Azospirillum brasilense: one gene and its partner. The protein of the gene in region 2 interacts with the protein of the main gene of each other region in a pairwise test. Links are inferred from orthologs where the notes say so. Each region holds a gene or a part of one and is shown on either strand. Other genes may lie near its edges. The genes, in order: mtgA and H1Q64_RS07790.

The links.
Region 1: the proteins of H1Q64_RS07790 (region 2) and mtgA interact in binary tests that used the Escherichia coli proteins (3 or more experiments, as listed by UniProt). The link is inferred for Azospirillum brasilense from one-to-one orthologs.

What each region holds. Positions count from the first base shown.
Region 1 is NZ_CP059449.1:1,421,508-1,438,242, forward strand. What follows is about bases 3,582-6,320. They hold mtgA (monofunctional biosynthetic peptidoglycan transglycosylase), read right to left. Parts: upstream 5,425-6,320; coding sequence 4,738-5,424; downstream 3,582-4,737. Other genes in these bases: H1Q64_RS06770 (DMT family transporter), read left to right, coding at 3,582-3,775; H1Q64_RS06775 (hypothetical protein), read right to left, coding at 3,780-4,583; H1Q64_RS06785 (ATP-dependent DNA helicase), read left to right, coding at 5,543-6,320. Outside these bases: H1Q64_RS06760 (DUF2336 domain-containing protein), read right to left, coding at 1-1,131; H1Q64_RS06765 (lysine--tRNA ligase), read right to left, coding at 1,740-3,308; more of H1Q64_RS06770, read left to right, coding at 3,452-3,581; more of H1Q64_RS06785, read left to right, coding at 6,321-8,311; H1Q64_RS06790 (methyl-accepting chemotaxis protein), read right to left, coding at 8,337-10,016; H1Q64_RS06795 (hypothetical protein), read left to right, coding at 10,768-11,256; H1Q64_RS06800 (homoserine O-succinyltransferase), read right to left, coding at 11,264-12,187; H1Q64_RS06805 (hypothetical protein), read right to left, coding at 12,408-12,806; H1Q64_RS06810 (HAMP domain-containing methyl-accepting chemotaxis protein), read right to left, coding at 13,007-14,698; H1Q64_RS06815 (AEC family transporter), read right to left, coding at 14,952-15,899; H1Q64_RS06820 (tellurite resistance TerB family protein), read left to right, coding at 16,047-16,451; H1Q64_RS06825 (NAD(P)-dependent oxidoreductase), read left to right, coding at 16,478-16,735. UniProt on the Escherichia coli protein: Peptidoglycan polymerase that catalyzes glycan chain elongation from lipid-linked precursors. May play a role in peptidoglycan assembly during cell division in collaboration with other cell division proteins.
Region 2 is NZ_CP059449.1:1,644,299-1,649,202, forward strand. Bases 1,894-4,893 are described here. They hold H1Q64_RS07790 (peptidoglycan D,D-transpeptidase FtsI family protein), read right to left. Parts: upstream 4,297-4,893; coding sequence 2,491-4,296; downstream 1,894-2,490. Other genes in these bases: H1Q64_RS07785 (UDP-N-acetylmuramoyl-L-alanyl-D-glutamate--2,6-diaminopimelate ligase), read right to left, coding at 1,894-2,453; ftsL (cell division protein FtsL), read right to left, coding at 4,293-4,893. In the rest of the region: H1Q64_RS07780 (UDP-N-acetylmuramoylalanyl-D-glutamyl-2,6-diaminopimelate--D-alanyl-D-alanine ligase), read right to left, coding at 1-1,044; more of H1Q64_RS07785, read right to left, coding at 1,041-1,893; more of ftsL, read right to left, coding at 4,894-4,904. UniProt on the Escherichia coli protein: Essential cell division protein that catalyzes cross-linking of the peptidoglycan cell wall at the division septum. Required for localization of FtsN.

The DNA of each region.
Region 1 (16,735 bases), 220 kb from region 2 along the record:
GATACCGGCGGCACGGACCTGCACCCGCATGGCGCAGCGCATCGAGTAGCCCGCGCGCCAGACCAGGGCGGTGACGGCGCGGGCATCGCCGGAGCGCAGGATGTCGTCCACGATTCCCGGATGGACGGCGGCGCGCAGGGCCAGGGCGGCGCGGACGAAGTCCGTTTCCTCCCAGGACAGGGCGTCGCCGAGCGCCGTCTCGTCCAAGGCGCCCTGCCGGTGCAGACGGACGGCGCGACGCCCCGGCGACTCGGCGGGATCGCGCCCTTCGACCCAGGCGACGCGGCGGCGGGTCACGGCGGCGACCTCCGCCGCGGTTACCGCGTCCAGATCGGTGCGGCGGCGCAGCAGGTCGGCCACCGAGTCGTCGACGAACTCCGCCAGCCGCAGGGCCAGCCGTTGCGACAGGGCGGGGCGGCCGGCCAGCTTGGCCTGCCAATCCGGATGGCCGCCCGAACGCTCCACCAGATCCTCCAGCCGGTCTTCGGGGATGACCGCGCCGTCGTTGTCCAGCAGGACGCCCGTGGCCTCCGCATCGCCGGTGTCGACGATGGCGCAGGACAGCGGCTCGCTGACCGCCGGCCGCCGTGCGATGGCCGACAGCGCCCAGCCCGCGGGGGGACTGGCGATGATCTCCAGCAGGTCCTCGTCGGTCAGGCTGGTGCAGCAATGCAGGATTGGCTCCGCCACGGAGCGTTCGACGTCGCGGGCCAGCGTGCGCGCCACGGCGGGCGGAGCGCAGGCGACGTCCTTCAAAGCCCCGGCCAGCGCCGTCCGCACATGGGCCGCATGATCGCGGGCCAGCCGCTCCAACGTGCGCAGGGCGGTGGCGGTGGCCTTGTCTTGGCGGTCCGGGGGCAGGTCGGGCAGCAGCCGGCACAGCTTGCGCGCCAAATGCGCGCGAACCCCGGTATCGCCCATCCCGGCCCGCCGCGATTCGACCAGCGCCGTGCCAACGCGGCGGCGCGCCGGTTCCAGCACAGGAGGAGCGGGGGGAGAATCGTCGAACAGATAGCCGAGCAAGTCCGGGTCCACCCCGTCGTCCGCGGAGGGGTGGACCCGCGGCGCCGAGCGGGCCGCGCCGGGACGGTGGTCCCCGTGATCGGAGGGTGGGGCCTGACGTGGCTGCATCCGGATATCCAACGACGGGCCGGTTAACGGGCCGCTAATGGGGCCGAACTTGTCACCGGCGTCCGCTGTGCGCAACTATACCCTGCGCCGCCAATCCTGCCATCGGTTGATGCTGTCAAAGCGTCGAAAAGCGAAGGTTGAAAAGAAAAAGGGCCGCAACCCCGATGGGGCGCGGCCTTGAAGAGTTTAGGGAGGAAACGCACTGCAAAAGCAGTAACGGGGCAGATCATAGGCTTCGACCTTGGCGGATGGTAATACCAAGTTGGTATTGGTGCGGTGCGGTATGCGCATGGCGATGCGGGAATAAAATGTTGTTTGCCCAGCGGGTGGGCAGGATTTCGACCGTTTGCACACATTCGAGCCGAACGGGCGGATGATGGAAACGCAAACGATCGGATTGGGAATATTGTTTGTGACCGGAACTATGGCGGGTGAAGTCTCGTCGAATGCTGAGCGACATCCATCCGGGCATGCCCTTGGGCGCCACCTTCCTTGAAGGCGGTTTGCATGCTGGGCGGATTGTTCGTGAGGCTTGCCGGTCCGCTGGGAAAACCCTCCCCTGCGGCGGGCCGCGGCGCGGGGGAGGGGAAAAGGCCGATGGACGGTGCTCAGGCGGCCAGCTTCTCGCGGATCAGCGCCTTGGTCTCGTCCAGGCCGTAGAGCTGGATGAAGGAGCCCATGCGGGGGCCGGTGGTCTGGCCGAGCAGAACTTCGTAGAGCGCCTGGAACCAGGCGCGCAGCTCGGTGAAGCCGTGCTCCTTGCCGACGGCGAAGACCTCGTTCTGGATGACGTCACCCGCCGCGTCGGCGGGGATGGTGTCCAGACGCTTCAGCAGGTCCTCCAGCGCGGCGCGCTCGGCGTCGGTGGGGGCGCGGAAGCGTTTCGTCGGCTTCACCTGATCCTGGTAGTAGCGAACGGCGTAGCCGACCAGCTTGTCCAGGAAGGGGCTATTCTCCGGCGTCGCCTCGGGCGCGTAGCGGCTGATGAAGCCCCACATCACGTCCTTGGTCTCGGCGTTCGCCGCCCCGGCGAGGTTCAGCAGCAGGTTGAAGGACACGTCCGAGCGCACCGCCGGCGCCGTGCCGTTGTGGATGTGCCAAGCCGGGTTCTCCAGCGCCTTGGCCGGCTCCTCCACCGGCAGCTTGGCGACGAAGGCCAGATACTCGTCCACCGCTCGCGGGATCACGTCGAAGTAGAGGCGCTTGGCCGACTTCGGCTTCTGGAACATGTAGAGGGCGAGGCTCTCCGGCGGGGCGTAGGCCAGCCACTCCTCCATGGTCAGGCCGTTGCCCTTGGACTTGGAGATCTTCTGGCCCTTGTCGTCGAGGAACAGCTCGTAATTGAAGCCCTGCGGCGGGGTGCCGCCGAGGATGTTGACGATCTTCCCGGCCAGCTCGGCCGACGGGATCAGGTCCTTGCCGTACATCTCGTAATCGACGCCCAGCGCGTACCAGCGCATGCCCCAGTCGGGCTTCCACTGGAGCTTCACATGGCCGCCGGTGACGGGGACCTCGACCTTCTTTCCGTCCTCGTCCTGGAAGACGATGGTGCCGGCGTCCACGTCGCGCTCCAGCACCGGGACCTGCAGCACGCGCCCCGTGGAGGGGGAGACGGGCAGGAACGGGCTGTAGGTCTGCTGGCGCTCCTCGCCCAACGTCGGCAGCATGACGGCCATGATCTCGTCATAGCGCCGCAGCACGCCGAGCAGCGCCTCGTCGAAGCGGCCCGACTTGTACCAGTCGGTGGAGGACTGGAACTCGTACTCGAAGCCGAAGCTGTCGAGGAAGGCGCGCAGGCGTGCGTTGTTGTGCGCGCCGAAGCTGTCGTGCGTGCCGAACGGGTCGGGGACCTGGGTCAACGGCTTGCCGAGGCTGGCGGCGACCAGCTCCTTGTTCGGGATGTTGTCCGGGACCTTGCGCAGCCCGTCCATGTCGTCGGAGAAGCAGAAGAGCTTCGTCGGGATGTCGCTCATCCGCTGGAAGGCTTGGCGGACCATGGTGGTGCGCGCCACCTCGCCGAAGGTGCCGATGTGCGGCAGGCCCGACGGACCGTAGCCGGTCTCGAACAGGACGTAGCCTTTGGCCGGCGGCTCTTTCGCGAAGCGCGCGACCAGTTTGCGCGCCTCCTCGAACGGCCACGCCTTCGCCTGCAACGCCAATTCCCGCTCGCCGGTCATGGTAGAGCCCCTTCAAAACTCGACGGATATGTAGAAAGGCAGCGACCCTAGGGCGGACCGCGCCGTCCGTCAACGGGCGCCGCGCTTGTCCGCACCGCGGTTCGGGCGCATTTCTGGATGTGGATCACCCGCCGAGGACCCGCATGAGCTGGCTGTTTCTGTCCGTCGCCATCGCCTTCGAGATCGTGGGCACCGTCGCCATGAAGATGTCCGACGGCATGACCCGCCTGTGGCCCAGCCTGGCGGTGGTGGCCTGTTATCTGGTGGCCTTCGCGATGCTGGCCCAGGCGCTGCGCGAGATCGAGGTCGGCGTGGCCTACGCCATCTGGTCGGCGGTCGGCACCGCGGCTATCGCGGCGATCGGGGTGTGGGTGTTCGGCGAGTCGCTCAGTTTCCTGAAGCTGGCCGGGATTCTGCTGATCGTCGCGGGGGTGGTCAGCCTCCGCATGTCGGGGGGCGGGGCGTAGGCCCTCATGCCCGGATGTCGAGCGACGGACCAGGGCCGGCCGCCACCACCGGCACGCCGTCGCGGAACAGAGGCATGTCCTTCAGATCCTTGACATAGCCGCCGGTGGCGACGGCCTCGGGCGACTTGTCCTTGAGACGATCCATCGCGCCCTTGATCATGGCGACCAGCGGGCTCTCGCTGTCGAGATCGTCCGGTTCCCGGTCGCTGCTCCGCATCGTCTGCTCATAGCCGAACTGGTTGGCGGCGCGTTGGACCGCCCAGTTGGCCGATGCCTTCTCTTCGTCGCTGACGCCCTCCAGGAAGGCGACGCCGGCCCGGAAGCGGGCGGCGTGATCGTTGCCCGTCGGGTCCGCGGCCATCATGGCCTGCCCCTGCTGCTGCGACATGATCGATTGGGCGGTGTCCTGCTCGTCCTTGGAAAAGCTGCCGTCGCTGTTGCTGGCGATGGCGAAGAGGGAGCGGCGGTCGAGCCCGCCATAGACGGTGTCCCAGCTTTCCTGGGTGGCGTGCATGTAGTCCATCGGCTTGCCGTTCGCGGCCAGCTCCGCGTACTTGGCGTCGATGGCCGCCCGCGCGTCCTTGGCGACGGTCGCGAAATCCTTCTTGCCCGCGGTCTGGGGTGCCGTCTGGGTCACCAGGGATGCCTGGGCCGTCTCCGACAGCGTGACGACGGCCGCCGCATCGCGCGCGCTTGCGGAGCCGCCGGCCGTATCTTTAGTTCCCGCCGCCTTGGAAGCGGACGGTGTCGTCGCGAACAAGGTGGTCGGCTGCCGAGCCGCACCCACCGATGGCTCCATGACGTTCATCAGGCGGCCCTCCCGTTGCCGAGGCTTGCCAATGACGGAGCGTGTCGGCGCGCCGGACCACTCCGAGCCCATGCAGGGCAATCGGGGCAACTTACCACCGGCTGTATTGATGGTCGATTAACAAGTTTTCAGGTTGAGTGGGGCTTGTCGGGACTTAACGCGCGCAATCGGCCAGCCCGTCCCGCTCCACCACCGCCATGCGCCGTTCGATGACCGCCGCCCGCCGCGCCACGTAGGCGCCGGGCGGGTTCGGGGACCAGTTGCGCGGATTGGGCAGGACGACGGCCAGCAGCGCGGCCTCGCGGCGGGTCAGGGCCGACGCCGGCTTCTTGAAATGGTGGCGGGCGGCGGCTTCGGCGCCGTAGACGCCGTCGTCCCACTCCACGCTGTTCAGATAGACCTCCAGGATGCGGCTCTTCGGCCACAGCGTCTCGATCAGCAGGGTGAACCACGCCTCCACCCCCTTGCGGGTCCAGCTGCGGTCCGGCCAGAGGAAGGCGTTCTTGGCGGTCTGCTGGCTGATCGTGCTGCCGCCGCGCAGGCGCCGGCCCTCCTCGTTGTCCTCGAAGGCGCCCTCGATGGCCGCCCAGTCGAAGCCGCCATGGCCGCAGAACAGCGTGTCCTCCGACGCGATGACGGCGCGGGCGAGGTGGGGAGAAATTTGCGACATGGGCACCCAGTCGTGCTCCAGCCCGGACCCTCCGGCGGCGCGGATCAGCATCAGCGGCGTGGCCGGCACCGGCACCACGCGGTAGAGCGCCACCCAGCCGATGCTGAAGGCCACCAGCGCGACGGCCAGGGCCATCAGGAGTCTCAGCAGACGCCGGACCGGAAACCGCATGCGCTCGACCTCTCCTCTGTGACGCTCAAGGACGGGGGAGCACTTTCGAGGGGGCGGGCCGATCGGTCAACACGGGTTTGCTCGCATTGCGGCGACGGGGACCACTATACTGCGCGCCATGGATCTGACCTCGGCGCCCTCCCTCCCGTCCTTCAGCCTCGATGACGCGCCGGCACTGGTCGCCGGCGCGCGGCGCGTGGTTCTGCTGACCGGCGACGGCGAGGTCGAGGAACTGCCGCCCGCCGCTGCGGCGAAGCGGGCGCGCCGCCAGCCGCCGCTGGTCTGCCACGCGCGGGCGATGGCGCGGCGGCTGGGGACCGAGCCCTTCGCCGCCTTCGACCTGCTGGAGCTGTTCGCCTTCGTCCTGCCCGCCCGCTTCTGCGTGCCGACCCCGCGCGGTCTGGCCGAGGCGCTGGACCTGCCGATCCCCGACGGGCTGGAGGACGACGCGCTGGCCCTTCACCGGGCGGTGCGCAAGCTGCTTGGCCTGCTGGGATCGCCGGGGCGCGAGGAAGCCTCCGACCCCGTGGCCTTCGCCTGGGAGATGGGACGCGCCGGCTGGCTGTGGGCGCCCGCCGTTCTGGCCGCCCTGGGCAAGCCGGACGGGCCGGAGAAGGGGGCCGGCCGCGCCGGCCTGCGCGTCTGGACCCGCATCAAGGAATGGCAGGACGGCCCGCCCGAGCCGCCGCCCGCCCATCATCCGGTGGAGCCGGACGAGGCGCGGCGCCGGCTGTCGGTGATGCTGTCGGCCAGCGTGCCCGGCAAGGTGGCCGAGCCGCGTCCGCAGCAGGCCGACTACGCCAGCGCGGTGTCCGCCGCCTTCGCCCCGCGCCCCGCGCCCGACACGCCGAACGTCGTGCTGGCGGAGGCCGGAACGGGCGTCGGCAAGACGCTCGGCTATCTGGCGCCGGCCACAGTGTGGGCGGAGAAGAACGGCGGCACGGTGTGGATCTCGACCTACACCCGCAACCTCCAGCACCAGATCGACGCGGAGCTGGACCGCCTCTACCCCGAGCCGGCGACCAAGGCGCGCAAGGTCGTGCTGCGCAAAGGCCGGGAAAACTACCTGTGCCTGCTGAACCTGGAGGAGGCCGTCCGCGGCATGCCGATGCAGCCCCACCACGCCATTGGGGTGGGGCTGATGGCGCGCTGGGCGGCGGCGACGCGCGACGGCGACCTGACCGGCGGCGATTTTCCCGGCTGGCTGGTCGACATCGCCGGGCGCGGGCGAACGCTGGGCCTCGCCGACCGGCGGGGCGAGTGCATCTATTCCGCCTGCGACCATTACGCCCGCTGCTACATCGAGAAGAGCGTGCGCCGCGCCCGCAAGGCTGACGTGGTGATCGCCAACCACGCGCTGGTCATGGTGCAGGCGGCGCTCGGCGGCGGCGAGGAGCCGACGCTGCCCACCCGCTACGTCTTCGACGAGGGGCACCATGTCTTCGACGCGGCGGACAGCGCCTTCGCCGGGCATCTGACCGGGCGCGAGACCCAGGAGCTGCGGCGCTGGCTGCTGGGGGCCGAGGAGACGGGGCGCAGCCGCGCCCGCGGGCTGAAGCGCCGCATCGAGGATCTGGTCGCCAGCGACGAACAGGCGCAGGAGCTCATGGACGCGGTGATGCTGGGCGCCCGCGTCCTGCCGGCGGAGGGTTGGGCGGCGCGGCTGTCCGCCGACAACCCGCAGGGGCCGACCGAAGCCTTTCTGCTCGCCGCGCGGCGTCAGGTCTATTCCCGCACGGCGGGGCAAGGCGGTCCCTACAGCCTGGAGGCCGACAAGGCCTATCCGGTGGACGGGCTGCTCGACGCCGCGGAGGCGCTGGAGGCGGCGCTGGTCCGGCTGGCGGAACCGCTGGCCGGGCTGGCCAAGCGGCTGGCGGCAAGGCTGGAGGACGAGACGGCGGAACTGGACAGCGACCAGCGGCGGCGCATCGACGCCATGGCGCGCAGCCTGACCCGGCGCGGCGTGCTGACGGTCGAGGCGTGGCGGGCCATGCTGAAGACCCTGCCGGTGGAAACCCCGGCGCAGTTCGTGGACTGGTTCGCGGTGGAGCGGATCGACGGGCGCGACGTGGATGTCGGGCTCTACCGCCACTGGATCGACCCGACCGTTCCCTTCGCCGAGGCGCTGGCCGGGCCGGCGCATGGGATGGTGGTGACCTCCGCCACGCTGACCGACGGCACCGGCGACACCGCCATGGACTGGCAGGCCGCGGAGGACCGCTGCGGCGCCAGCCATCTGCCGAAGCCGGCGCTGCGCGCCCAGGTGCCCTCACCCTTCGACTATCCCAACCGCACGCGGGTGATGGTGGTCACCGACGTGCGCAAGGACGATCTGGGACAGGTGGCGTCGGCCTACCGCACGCTGTTCCAGGCGGCGGGGGGCGGGGGTTTGGGGCTGTTCACCGCGATCAGCCGGCTGCGCGCCGTCTACGACCGCATCGTCGAGCCGCTGGACGCCACCGGCGTCCCGCTCTACGCCCAGCATGTCGACCCGCTGGACGTGGCGACCCTGATCGACATCTTCCGGGGGGAGGAGCACGCCTGCCTGCTCGGCACCGACGCGGTGCGCGACGGGGTGGACGTGCCGGGCCGCTCGCTGCGGCTGATCGTCTTCGACCGGGTGCCCTGGCCGCGCCCCGACATCCTGCACCGCGCCCGGCGCGACGCCTTCGGGCGGCGGCGCTACGAGGACATGATCGCGCGGTTGCGGCTGAAGCAGGCCTTCGGCCGGCTGGTGCGGCGGGCCGACGACACCGGGGTGTTCGTTCTGCTCGACCCGATGATGCCGAGCCGCCTGTTCGGCGCCTTCCCCGAGGGTGTGGAGGTCCGCCGCGTCGGCATCAAGGAGGCGGTGGAGGCGACGGCGGAATTCCTGCGGGGCTGGTGAGACCCCGCAGGAACCGGACAGCGCCTCAGGCGGCGCGGATCGCCGCCAGGAAGCTCTCCACGTCGCGACGCAGGTTCTCCGCCTGCGAGGCCAACCCGCCGGCCGCACCCAGCACCTGATGGGCGGCGGCCCCGGTGGTGCCGGCGGCCTCGGTCACCTGGGCGATGTTGCTGGACACCTCGCGCGTGCCGATCGCCGCCTGCTGGACGTTGCGGGAGATCTCGTTGGTCGCCGCGGCCTGCTCCTCGATCGCGGCGGCGATGGAGGTGGAGATCTCGTTGATCGCCGCGATGGTGCGGCCGATCCCCTCGATGGCGCCGACCGAGCCGGCGGTGGCCTCCTGGATCGCCTGGATCTGCGAGGCGATCTCGTCCGTCGCGCGGGCGGTCTGGTTGGCGAGCTGCTTCACCTCCGACGCCACGACGGCGAAGCCCTTGCCGGCCTCGCCCGCGCGGGCCGCCTCGATGGTGGCGTTGAGCGCCAGCAGGTTGGTCTGGCCGGCGATGTTGGTGATGAGCTGCACCACGGCGCCGATGCGGTGCGCGGCGTCGGCCAGCCCGCGCACGGAGTCGGTGGTGCGCCCGGCCTCCTGCACCGCCTGTCCGGCGATGCCGGTGGAGCGGGTGACCTGCGAGCCGATCTCCCCGATGGAGCTGGACATCTCCTCCGCGGCGCTGGCGACCGTCTGCACGTTGGCGCTGGTCTGCTCCGCGGCGGCGGCGGCGTTGGCCGCCTGGTCGTTGGTCTGGCGGGCGGTGGCCGCCATGCTCTGGGCGGTGGTGTCCAGCTCGGTCGCGGCGGCGGCGACGTTGCGCAGCGCGTCGGCGACCTGCTCCTCGAAGGAGGCGATCAGCCGTTCGACCGCCTCGGTCCGGCGCAGCTTGGCGGCCTGGTCGGCGGCTTGGTCGGCGGCCAGCCGCTCGGCCTCGATCATCCCGTCCTTGAAGACCTGGACCGCGGTGGCCATGGCGCCGATCTCGTCGCCCCGGTTGGCGAAGAGAATCGCCGTCGTCTTGTCGCCACCGGCCAGCCGGCGCATCGCTTCGGTCATCGCGCCGATCGGCGAGGAGACCCCGCGGATCATCATCAGCGCACCGCCCAGGCAGACGGCGATGCCGATGAGCAGCGCGACGATGAGCATCGTGCTGGACTGGGCGTAGACGGCGTCTGCGTCGTCGCTCGCCTTGGCGGCCCCGCGGTTGTTGTGGTCGATCATGGCGTCGAGAGTCCGCCCGACCTCCTGGAAGCCCTTGTCGGCCGCGTCGCGGAACAGGGCGTTGGCGGCGGAATTCTCGTTGCGCCGCGACAGGGCGGTGATCTGACGCTGCAACGTCAAATACTGCGCCCACTGCTGCTCGAACTGGGCGAACAACCCGCGCCCTTCGGCGGTGCGTAGCGTTGCCTCGTAGGTCCGGCGGGCGTTGGCGATGCTGGCTTCCATCTCGTCCATCCTCTTCTCCGCCGCGGCCATTTCCGGCTCGCTGGTGCTGAGGATGTGGGCGCTTTGCAGGATGCGGAAGTTCGACACCGCGTCGTTCACGGTGTTGACCTGCACGACCCGCGGCATCCAAAAGGTGGCGATCTCCGTCGAGCTGTCGTTAACCACCGACAGGCGGTTGATTCCGAGGGTTCCAATTCCAGCGAGAAGCAGGGATAGAAATGCAAAAACGGCGAAGGTTTTTGTTCTGACGCTGATGTCATTCATGGTTTGTTTTTCTCTTTTCTGTCGTGAAGGTGATCGGTTTCCTCGCGCTTTCACCAAAGGAGGATTTTGTATTTTTGTTTTTCTTCGTTGAAAACGATCAATTTCGCAATGAACCGGTTGCGGCAAAATTGTTCATTGTGTGACAGTGGAGGGATGCCTCACATGCTTCCGCACGCCCGGCCGCATGGGCGCGCGGATGGGCAATGCAAAAGCTTACATGTTCTGCGATAAGTTGAAGGATTGGTCGGTGGCCAAGGGGCGGCCATGCGGAGAGATTCGTGGGACGCTTCCGAAGACGTTGGTCCGGAAGAAACTGGCGTCCCACAGTCATCATGGCCGCCTTGTTCCCGCGAGCGGTGAAGGAGACTTCGCTACTCTACCGGTGCAGAACCTGGACGCCCTTCGGGGCACACGGTTTCTAGTGTCGCGTGCGGGCCTTGGCCGGCGGCCCCGCGGAGCCTGGACCGAAGGCGGAATAAATGGAGCGCACACCGAGAATGGCCATGTCGTATCCATGCGTAAAAGTGCTGCGCACCGCGTATCCCAGCGTTTTCTACACGACAATACGTATCGTCGCAACATGAGAAAACGTGCAACCGACGATTGGCCTCGTCGCGAGCGGGGCGCCGTGGGAAGCAAATTCACCGTGGAAATGGAGGATTCCTCTCCAGGCCTGGGAGAAACCGGCATGGTGCAGCTTGGGGATCGACTCAAGACCGTGCGCGAATTTCTCGGTGAGACACAGAAAACAATGTCTCGCCGGTTCCGTCTCGGGGAGAACACGTGGCAGTCTTACGAGTTGAACGGCAAGCTGCCGAAGGGAGAGACCCTGTCGGAATTGGCCGCCCTCGGCATCGACATGAACTGGCTGCTGACCGGCCGGGGCAGCATGCGGACGGTGGCCGGCCGCCTGGAGTCCGGCGACGGCGCCCTTCCGCTTCCGCCGCGGGAGGCTGCCCTTCCGCGGCCGGTGCTTGACCTCGCGCTGTTGAGCGAGGCGATCGCCCTTGTGGAGCAGGGACTGGCCGACCGGGGTCGGCGCCTGTCGCCCCGCGCCAAGGGCAATCTGGTGGCGGCCCTGTATGGTCTGGCGGCGGTGGGGGAGGACGGCGGAGGGAGCGGCTCCCGTCCGCCGTGCGTCAGCCCGTCCGCCGCGGCGCATCTGCTCTGGCTCGCCTTGCAGATGGACGACGCTGTGCCGCCGGTGGGGGAGGGTGACGGGGCGGTTCGGTCGCCCTGACGGCCGCCTAACCGGCCGTGCCGATGCGGGAAAGCTCGAAGGGCGTCGTCTGGTAGATTTGGTTGATCCAGTTGGCGAACAGCAGATGGGCGTGGCTCCGCCACCGGTTTTCGGGCGGGCGGCTCGGGTCGTCGTCGGGGAAATAGCCCTGGGGAACAGGCGTCGCCGCGTCCTTGGCGACGTCCCGGACATACTCGTTGCGCAGCGTGTCCGTGTCGTACTCGATGTGGTTGAACATGTGCAGCGAGCGGTGGGCGGCGTCCTCCAGCAGGCAAGGGCCGGTCTCCGGGGCGTCGAGAAGCACGCGCAGGCCGCTTTCCGCCGGGAGGTCCTCCTCGCGCACCTCGGTCCAGCGCGAGACTGGGATGGGCACGCCGTCGGACAGGCCGCACAGATAGGGCGAGGCGGGGGCGCGGTTGCGGTGCCGGTAGACGCCGGATGCCTTGCGCGGCAGAAGATGCTTCGGCACGCCGTGGAAATGATGGACGGCAGCCTGCGCCGCCCAGCAGATGTTCAAACAGGCATGGACGTGGCTCTGCGTCCAGTCGAAGACCGAACACAACTCGTCCCAATAGGAGACCTCCTCGAAGGGCATCGTCTCGACCGGGGCGCCGGTGATGATGAAGCCGTCGAACGTCTCGCGGCGCGCGTCCTCCCACGACCGGTAGAAGGCGCTCATGTGGTCCGCCGCGGTGTTGCGCGGCACATGGTTGGTGATCCGGATCAGCGACAGCTCGACCTGAAGCGGCGTGTTGCCCAGCAGGCGGGCGATCTGCGTCTCGGTCCGGATCTTGTCGGGCATCAGGTTGAGCAGGCCGAAGCGCAGGGGCCGGATGTCCTGCCGGATGGCGTCAGCCTCCTGCATGACCATGACGCCCTCGGTCTGGAGGGCGGTGAAGGCGGGAAGATCGTTGGGGATCCTGATGGGCATGACTCGTCCGGCTCCGCTGTCGGTGCATCGGTCGGAACAGACGTCATGGCGAACCCCGTTTGATTGCCGGTCCGGCCACATCCCCCTTCGGGACGCCACCTTGCTCGGGTAAGCAGGTTGGCGTTGAGCGTCCGCTCAACTCTTGATGCGCGGTGCACATTATACGGGCAGCGGCGGCTTGGCAACAGCGGCGGGACCATAGTAGTGGGCCGCGATTCCGTCAGGCGGGAAGGGCGGGGTAGAACCAAGTGTTGAGCAGGAGCAGGAGCGCCCAGAAGCCGATCTCCAGCGTCTCGGTGATCGGCTGGATGCGCCGGATGGCGCCGTAGACATGGACCGCCAGCATCAGCCCGAACACGCCGAACAGGATGTCGAAGGCATAGGCGGTCGCCTCCACCGTCGTCGCACCGCGCAACATCAGGAACTCGACGATCAGGATGAACGCCCCGAGGCAGCGGCCGAAATAGACGGCGAGGTCGGTGTCCTGCGGGATGCGCCACAGCATCAGTCGAGCCCAGGCGAGCGGTGCGATGAAAATCGGCAGGGCAAAGAAAAGCGTCGTGCTTATCATCAGGACAAGCAAATAGGTCTGCGCGTGCTGCGCATAGATGCCCAGCATGGCGGCTCCTCCATTTTGTATTGTTGATGAAACAATGACCAGTGAGGGTCATGGAGTGCCGTGACAGCCGCCGGTTGTCAAACCGATTGCCGCGCGCTTCTTCGAAAGTATGAGGAGACGCGGGACGCCGGAGCCCATGCCGTGGCGGGGCCGCCGGTAGGCGGTCCCGCGGCCGCCCACCGGTTCCGGTTGCAGAATGCTCAGGCCGCCTTGATGGCGACGAGGAAGTTCTCGACCTCGCTCTTCAGGCGCATCGCCCCCTGGTTCAGGTCGCCGGAGGCCGACATCACCTGGGTCGCTGCGCTGCCGGTCTCGGTCGCGGCCTGCGACACGCGGCCGATGTTGCTGGTCACTTCCTGGGTGCTCTGCGCCGCCTGCTGGACGTTGCGGCTGATCTCCTGGGTCGCGGCGCCCTGCTCCTCGATGGCGGCAGCGATGGAGGAGGAGATGTCGTTGATCGAGGAGATGGTCGCCCCGATCCCGCGGATGGCGCCGACCGCCCCGCCGGTGGCCGCCTGGATGGCGCCGATCTGCTGGGCGATCTCCTCCGTCGCCTTGGAGGTCTGGTTGGCGAGGCTCTTGACCTCGCTCGCCACGACGGCGAAGCCCTTGCCGGCCTCGCCCGCCCGTGCCGCCTCGATGGTGGCGTTCAGAGCCAGCAGGTTGGTCTGGGCGGCGATGTTCTGGATCAGGTCCACCACGTCGCCGATGCGCTGGGCCGCTTCCGAGAGCCCCTGCACGGTGGCGTTGGTGCGGTCCGCCTCGTCCACCGCCTTGCCGGCGATGCCGGCCGACTGCGACACCTGCTGGGAAATCTCGGTGATGGAGGCGGCCATCTCCTCCGACGCGGCGGCGACGGTCTGCACGTTGGCGGAGGTCAGCTCCGCCGCCGCCGCCGCGCTGCCCGCCTCGGCCCGCGTGTGTTCGGCGATGTCGGTCATGCTGCGGGCGGTGGTGTCGAGCTGCGACGCCGCGGCGCCCACGGTCTGCAGGACGCTGTGCACCGCGCCGTCGAAGTTGCGGATCAGCGAATCGATCCGCTCGGTGCGGCGGCGCTTGTTCTCCTCCTCGGCGGCCTGGGCGGCGGTCAGGCGCTCCGCCTCGATCAGGCCGTCCTTGAAGACCTGCACCGCGCGGGCCATGGCGCCGATCTCGTCCTGGCGGGCGCCGCCCTCCACCGCGACTCCGAGGTCGCGCCTGGCCAGACGGTCCATGATGGACGTCAGGGCGACGATGGGCCGGGCGACCGACTTCGTCATGGCGATGCCGGCGAACAGGCAGAGGACCGCCACGAACGCGATGGCGCCCAGAATCCAGTTCCGCGCTCCGACATAGGTGGCCCGCCCCGAGTCCGCCGCCTTCGTGGCGTTCTGGACGTTGGAGGTGGTCAGGTCATTGACGAGCGCGGAGCATTCATCGAACGCCTTGCGCGATTCGTCCCGGTAGATGCCTGTGGCCTTCTCGTTCTCGTTGGCTCGTGAGGGGGGAAGCAATTTGCCCTGGCTGATTTTCAGATAGCCATCCCAAGCCGCCTCCCAGCGCCTGAAGGTCTGGGTTTCCCAACCGGGGGCCAGCAGCGGCTCATACTTCCGCCGGGCCTCCGCCAGGCGGTTCAGAACCGTGGTCATCTCCTTTTCGACCTCGGCCATTTCCGCCGGGTAGAGCGCCAGGATGTGGGACGCCTCCAGGATGCGGTAATCGTTGGCCGCACCGTCGATCTCTCCGATGGCGGTGACGCTGGGCAGCCAGTTGGAGCGGATTTCCTCCGCGGCGTGGTTGACGGTGCTCAGCCGGTCGACGGCGAACAGTCCCAGGGCGACTGACATCAGCAGGACACAGACGGTGGCGGCGACCACCTTGGTCCGGATGGTCATGGAACTCAGCATGGACATGGCGCGTATCTCTTTCCCCCGAAACGATGCGGCGGCGGTCGATTGTTATGAGTCTGAACGAAAGGATTCGGCAGACCAGCGCCCTCGCGTTGGGCGCTGGATTTGCCGTGATCAAATGATTGAACAGCAAATCTTAAGAAAGACGCAAGAATGACGCAGGGAGGCTGCCTCCCGCTTTTCAAATCGTTTCTTTCTTTTAAGAAAAATGAATGTCTGAAGAGGCGAGCGCGACCAGACGACCGCAAGCCAAGGTTCAGAGCGGCGGCGCGTAGGTGGCCAGCAGGAAGGACAGGGTGACCACGCTGGCGATGGTGGACATCAGGATCGCGGCGGAGGTGCGCTCCACATAGATGCGGTACTGGCTGGCCACCACGAAGGTCAGGGCGCCGGTGGGCAGCCCGGCGAGGATGATGGCCGATCCGGCCCAGAAGGGGTCCAGCGGGAACAGCGTCTGGATGAGGAACCACGCCAGCGCCGGCTGCACCACCAGTTTCAGGGCGCTGATCCAGCCGACCTCCAGCAGGTTGGCCTTCAGGCTCTGGGTCGCCAGGAACAGGCCTATGGCGAACAGGGCGCAGGGACCGGCGGAGGCGCCCATCAGGTCGCAGTAGATGGCGATCGGGCGCGGCACCGGCACGCCGGACAGGAAGACCGACCAGGCGAGCCCCAGGGCCGTGGAGATGATCAGCGGGTTCTTGAGCAGCGCCCGGCCGACGTCGCGCAGTGCCTTGCCGATGCCGCCGCCCTGACTGTTGGCGAACTCCAGCCAGATCACCGCGATGCCGACCATGATCGCGCTCATGATGACGGTGGCGAGGATGGCCGGGGCCAGACGGTCCGGGCCGAAGGCCGCCAGGAACAGCGGGATGCCCATGTAGCCGGTGTTGGAGAAGCAGGCGTTCAGCCCCTGCATGCACTGGATCTGCGTGCGCTCCCGGTGGATCAGCCAGCCCAGCAGGGCGCCCAGCGCGTAGACCGCCAGCATCGAGCCGAGAAAGGCGCCGATGAAGGGGCCGTTGAAGATCTCCGACAGCGAGCGCTTCGCGGTGCCGAGGAACAGCACCGGCGGCAGGGCCATCCAGTAGACGAACTTGTTCAGCGCCTCCGACGAGGCGGGACCGAGCAGCTTCGCCTTACCGGAAAGGACGCCCGCCAGGATGATGGCGAAGACCGGGAGCGCCACGTTGAAGACCACCGACATGGGACCCGACCTTAAGGGGCAACCCGTCCCCTGTCGAGGGACCCACCCGTCCGTCGCGGGCATAGCTCCCTTGACGGCGCTCCCTCCCTTGACGGCGCGCGGGGGGCGGGCAAGATTGGGCGGGGCCCTTTTTCCGCAGGAGTTTCGATGATCAACCATCACAGCGCGCTCATCTACGTCATGGTGCTGGTGTCGGCGTGCGACGGCGACATGACGGACGCGGAGCTTGAGGCCATCGGCGAAAACGTCCGCTACCTGCCGATCTTCAAGGATTTCGATATCGACCGGCTGACCGATGTGACCCGCGAATGCTCCGGCCTGCTGGCCGACGCCGACGGGCTGGAGACGACGCTCCAGATCGTCAAGGAGGCCATTCCGTCCAAGCTGTCCGAGACCGCCTATGCGCTCGCCTGCGACATCGCCGCGGCGGATCCGTCGGCCTCGCAGGAGGAACTGCGGATGCTGGAGCTGATCCGGCACAAGCTGGGCGTGGACCGGCTGTGCGCCGCCGCCATCGAACGCGGCGCGCGGGCGCGCCACACCCGCCTGTGACGGCCGGGGACATGGCGGCCAGGGACATGGCAGACCTCAAGGACCGTACGGTCGGCTTCATCGGGCTGGGCCTGATGGGCCGGCCGATGGCCCGCAATCTGGCGAAGGCCGGTGCGGCCCTGGTGATCAGCAGCCGCAGCCCCGGCCCGGTCGAGGAACTGGCCGGCGAGGGCATGAGCCCCGCCGCCGGACCCGCCGAGGTCGCCGCCCGCGCCGACGCCATCGTGCTGATGCTGTCGGACACCGTGGCGGTGGAGGCGGTGGCAGCATCCCTGATCGACGCG
Region 2 (4,904 bases):
GGCGTTGTAGCTTTCGTCGATCAGGGTGAAGGCGCCCCGGGCGGCCTGGACGCGCTTGCGCGTGCCGCGGCCCTTCACCGGCGCGATGGTGGACAGCGCGCGCCCCGCGGCGGCGACGTCGGCGCCCAGCGCCTTCACCGCCAGCAGCACGGCGAGGCTGTTCATCACCCAATGCCGGCCGGGCAGCGCCAGGCTGTACTGGATGCGCTCGCCCCGGACGACCGCGGTCACGGCGCTGCAGGTGGCGTGCAGCGAGCACTCCACCAGACGCGCGTCGGCGTCGGCGTGGGAGCCGAAGCTCCAGATGCGGCTCAGCCCCTGGGTGCGCGCGGCGGCGAGCAGCCGCGCGAAATGCGGGTTGTCGCGGTTGAGGACGGCGACCCCGTTGGGGTTCATGCCCTCGAAGATCTCGGCTTTGGCGTCGGCGATCGCCTCGACGGAGTCGAAGAACTCCAGATGCGCGGCCTCGACCGTGGTGATGACCGCGACGTCGGGCATCACCTGCCGCGACAGGGGGCCAAGCTCCCCGGCGTGGTTCATGCCCAGCTCGAACACACCGAACTCGCTGTCCTCCGGCATGCGGGCCAGCGACAGGGGCACGCCCCAATGGTTGTTCAGACTGCCTTCGGTGGCGAAGGTGCGGCCCTGCGCCGACAGGACATGGCGCAACGCCTCCTTGGTGCTGGTCTTGCCGACCGAGCCGGTGACGCCCACCACCTTGGCCTGGGTGCGCAGCCGCGCGACGTGGCCGAGATCGCCCAGCGCCGCCAGCGTGTCCTGCTCCACCGCCAGAAGGGAGGCGTCGCCGGGCACGCCGGGTGGCACGGTGCTGACCAGCGCCGCGGCGGCGCCGGCCTCCAGCGCCTTCGCCACGAAGTCGTGCCCGTCGAAGTTCGGCCCCTTGATGGCGACGAACAGGTCGCCCGGCGCCACCTTGCGGCTGTCGATGCTCACCCCGGTCGCCGCCCAGGAGCGCGTCGCCTGACCGCTGGTGGCGGCGGCGGCGTCCTCGGCGGTCCACAGGACGGTCTTGGCCTCGCTCATGCTGCTCCAACCTCCGCCACGGCGGCTCGTGCCTCGGTCGCGTCGTCGAAAGGAAGGAGCTCCGTCCCGACGATCTGACCATGCTCATGTCCCTTGCCGGCGATGACCAGGACGTCACCGGGCCGAAGGCTGCGGACGGCGGCGCGGATGGCCTCGCGCCGGTCGCCGATCTCCTCCAGGGCCGGGTGGCCCGCCAGGACCTCCTTGCGGATGGCCGCCGGCACCTCGGTGCGCGGGTTGTCGTCGGTGACGATGGCGCGGTCGGCCAGACGGCCGGCCAGCTCCCCCATCACCGGCCGCTTCCCGCGGTCGCGGTCGCCGCCGCACCCGAACACCGCGATCAGGCGGTTCCGGGCGTGCTGCTTCAGCGCCAGCAGCACCGTTTCCAGCGCGTCGGGCGTGTGGGCGAAATCGACATAGACCGCCGCCCCGCAGGGGTGGGTGGCGACGTGCTGCAGACGCCCCGGCACGCCTTCCAGGCGGGGCAGGGTGGCCATAGCCTCGTCACGGTCCGCGCCGGAGCCGATCACTAGGCCGAGCGCGCACAGCACGTTCCACGCCTGGAAGCGGCCCGCCAGCGGCAGGTCCACGGTGATGTCGCGGCCCAGGACCGTCAGGTCCAGGCGCTGGCCGTGGGCCAGCGGCTCGACCCCGTTCACCCGGATCTCGCGACCGGCCAGACCGTATCCGAAGACGCGGTGACCGCGCTGTGAACAAATCCCGGCAAGTTCGGCGAAGGTGCCGCTGTCGGCGTTCAGGACGGCGGTTCCCCCATCGGGCAACACCCGTCCGAACAGCATTGCCTTGGCCTGGAGGTAGGCCTCCATTGTGCCGTGGTAGTCCAGATGGTCGCGGGTCAGGTTGGTGAAGCCCGCGGCCTTGAGGATCACACCGTCGAGACGGAACTGCTCCAGCCCGTGGCTGGACGCCTCCATCGCCAGATGTTCGATCCCCTTGTCCTTGACGGCGGCGAGGTCGCGGTGGAGCGACACCGGGTCCGGCGTGGTCATCCCGCCGTAATCGTCCAGCCCCGGCCCGATCAGCCCCAGCGTGCCCAGGCTGGCCGCCTTCAGGCCCATCAGGTCCCACATCTGGCGGGCGAACTGGACGGTGGAGGTCTTGCCGTTGGTCCCCGTCACGGCGACCACGGTGTCCGGCTGGCGCCCGTGGAAGGCGGCGGCGAGGCGCGCGAAGAGGCGGCGCGGCTGCTCGTCCGCGACCAGCGTCACGGTGCTGCCGGCGGGCAGGGCGGTCCCGATGGGCGCCACCACCGCGACGGCGCCCTTGGCGAGCGCATCGGCGATGAAGGCGCGCCCGTCCGCCTTCGCGCCCGGCAGGGCCGCAAAGACGAAACCGGGCCTGACCGCGCGGCTGTCCGCGGTCAACCCGGTCACATCGACGGCTGGCACTTCGACGGCGGACCCCTCGACGGAGGAGGACGTCGCGTCAGCGCGGCTTGTTGCCAGCAGGTGGGACAGAAGCAACGGTGCTGCCTTTCGGTTGCGCGGGCGGAGGCGGCGGTGCGGGAGGGGTCGTCTGACCGGCGGTGTTGATGTAGGTGGCGTTGATGACCTCTGGGGAAGCCTCGTCCACCGGCTGGACGCCCAGCAGCGGGCCGATCTGCTTCACGATCCGGCCGACCGCGGGAGCGGCGACCCAGCCGCCGGTGGCGAAGCCGTAGGTCTTCTTGGTGCCCTTTGGCTCGTCGATCAGGACATAGACGATGTAGCGGGGGTCGTGCATCGGGAAGGCGCCGAGGAACGACGACATGCGGGAGTTCCGGGCATAGCTCCGGCCCTTCTGCTTGTCCGCCGTGCCGGTCTTGCCGCCAACGACGTAACCCTTGGCGTTGGCCGACTTCGCCGTGCCGTCGGTGACCACGAAGCGGAAGAGGCGACGCATCATCGCCGAGGTCTTCGGGCTGATGACCTGCTCGCCCGGCACCTCGACCTCAGGGTCGCGCTTCAGCAGGGTCGGCGGGTGCAGCACGCCGCCGTTGATGATCGAGGCCGCGGCGTTGACCGTGTGCATCGGGCTGACCGACATGCCGTGGCCGAAGGAGATGGTCATGGTGTTGACCTCCCGCCAGGGATTCGGCACCAGCGGCCAGCCGTTCTCCGGCAGTTCCAACGAGGTCGGGCGGGTCATGCCCAGCTTGGTCATGAAGGACTTCTGGTGTTGCACGCCGAGCGTCAGCGCCATGCGCACCGATCCGAGGTTCGACGATTCCTGGAATACCTCCGCCACGGTCAGGTTGTGTTTGAACGCGTGGAATTCGCGGATCGTGAAGCGGCCGACCTTGATGTTGTTGATGGTGTCGAAGGTGTCGGACACGCGGATCTTGCCCGAATCCAGAGACATCGCCGTGTTGAAGATCTTGAAGGTGGAGCCCATTTCGTACACGCCGAGCGTCGCGCGGTTGAACAGCGTGTCCGGGTCAAGTCCCGTCGGGTTGTGCGGGTCGAAGTCGGGTAGCGAAACCATCGACATGACTTCGCCGTTGCGGACATCGTAAATAATGCCGGCGGCGCCGATGGCGCTGAATTCTTCAATCGTTGTCTGCAATTCCTTCTTCATAATGTGCTGAAGGCGCAGATCGATCGATAGTTGCAGCGGCTTCGGGTCGGTGGTCAGCCGCTTGTTGAACTGCTGCTCCAGCCCGGCGAGGCCGTTGTTGTCCACGCCGGTGAAGCCGACCAGATGCGAGGTCAGGTTGGAGGCCGGGTAGAAGCGGCGCTCCTCCCGTTCGAAATAGACGCCGGGCAGGCCGAGCCGGAACACCGCCGCCTGCTGCTTGGGCGTCAGGTTGCGCTTGATCCAGACGAACCGCTTGTCGCCGCTGAGCTTGGTCAGCAGATCCTTGTAGTCCAGCTCCGGCAGGGCGGTGGTCAACTTGCGCGCCACTTCGTCCGGGCGGCTCACCAGCTTCGGGTCGGCGTAGAGCGACTGCGTGGCGAGCGAAGTCGCCAGCAGGTTGCCGTTGCGGTCCACGATGTCGGCGCGGTTGACCGGCGGGGCGTCGACCTCCGCGGCCATGCGCGGGCGCGGTTCCGCCGCGTGGTTGAACAGGGTCGCGTCCACCAGCTTCACGCCGATGGCGGAGAAGACCACGGCGACCATGGCCGCGGTCACCATCAACCGGTTCCGGCTCTGCTCCAGCGCGACCGACAGCGACGTCCGCGGCTTGGAGGCCGGGGGCGGAACGCTGTAGGCGCCGTGCGCGGGATCGACGCCGGGCGGCGGAACGTTCATCGGTTGGCTCCGAGACGGGCGACGAGAAGACCGATGCTGTCATGCTGGGCCGGCGCGGCCGGCGGCGGGGCGGCCTGGAAGCCGGCCTGCTGCGGCTGCGGACGGGCCACGGGCGGCGGCGCCAGCGTCCGGGAGGTGACCGGCGGCTTGGTGGCGACCTCCGTCGGCTTGGTCGTCACCACGGGCGCCGGGGCCGATTTGGCGGCGGAGGGCAGGGGCGGCACTTTGGCCGAGGCGGGCACGATGGCCGAGGGCTTGATCGGGGCCGGCTTGATCGGCGAGGCCGAGGCCGGAATGATCACGCCGCCCTGAATGCCGCCCTGAACGATGGCGCCGCCGCCCACGACGCTGTCCCCGGTGGAGGCCGTTGCCACGTTCGGCGCCTTGCCCGGCGTCTGGTTGCGGACCATCGGCGGCAGCGGAGCCTCTTCCGGCGCGACGGTGGGGGAGGGGCGCATCGGGACGATGTTCATCGCCACGAACTGGCGCGCCTCGGTCGGCTGCAGCGCCAGATGCTCGCGCGACAGGGTCTCGAGACGGGTCGGGTCGTTGAGGAAACTCCATTCGGCCTTCAGGACCTGAATGGCCTCCTGCTCCACCATGATCTT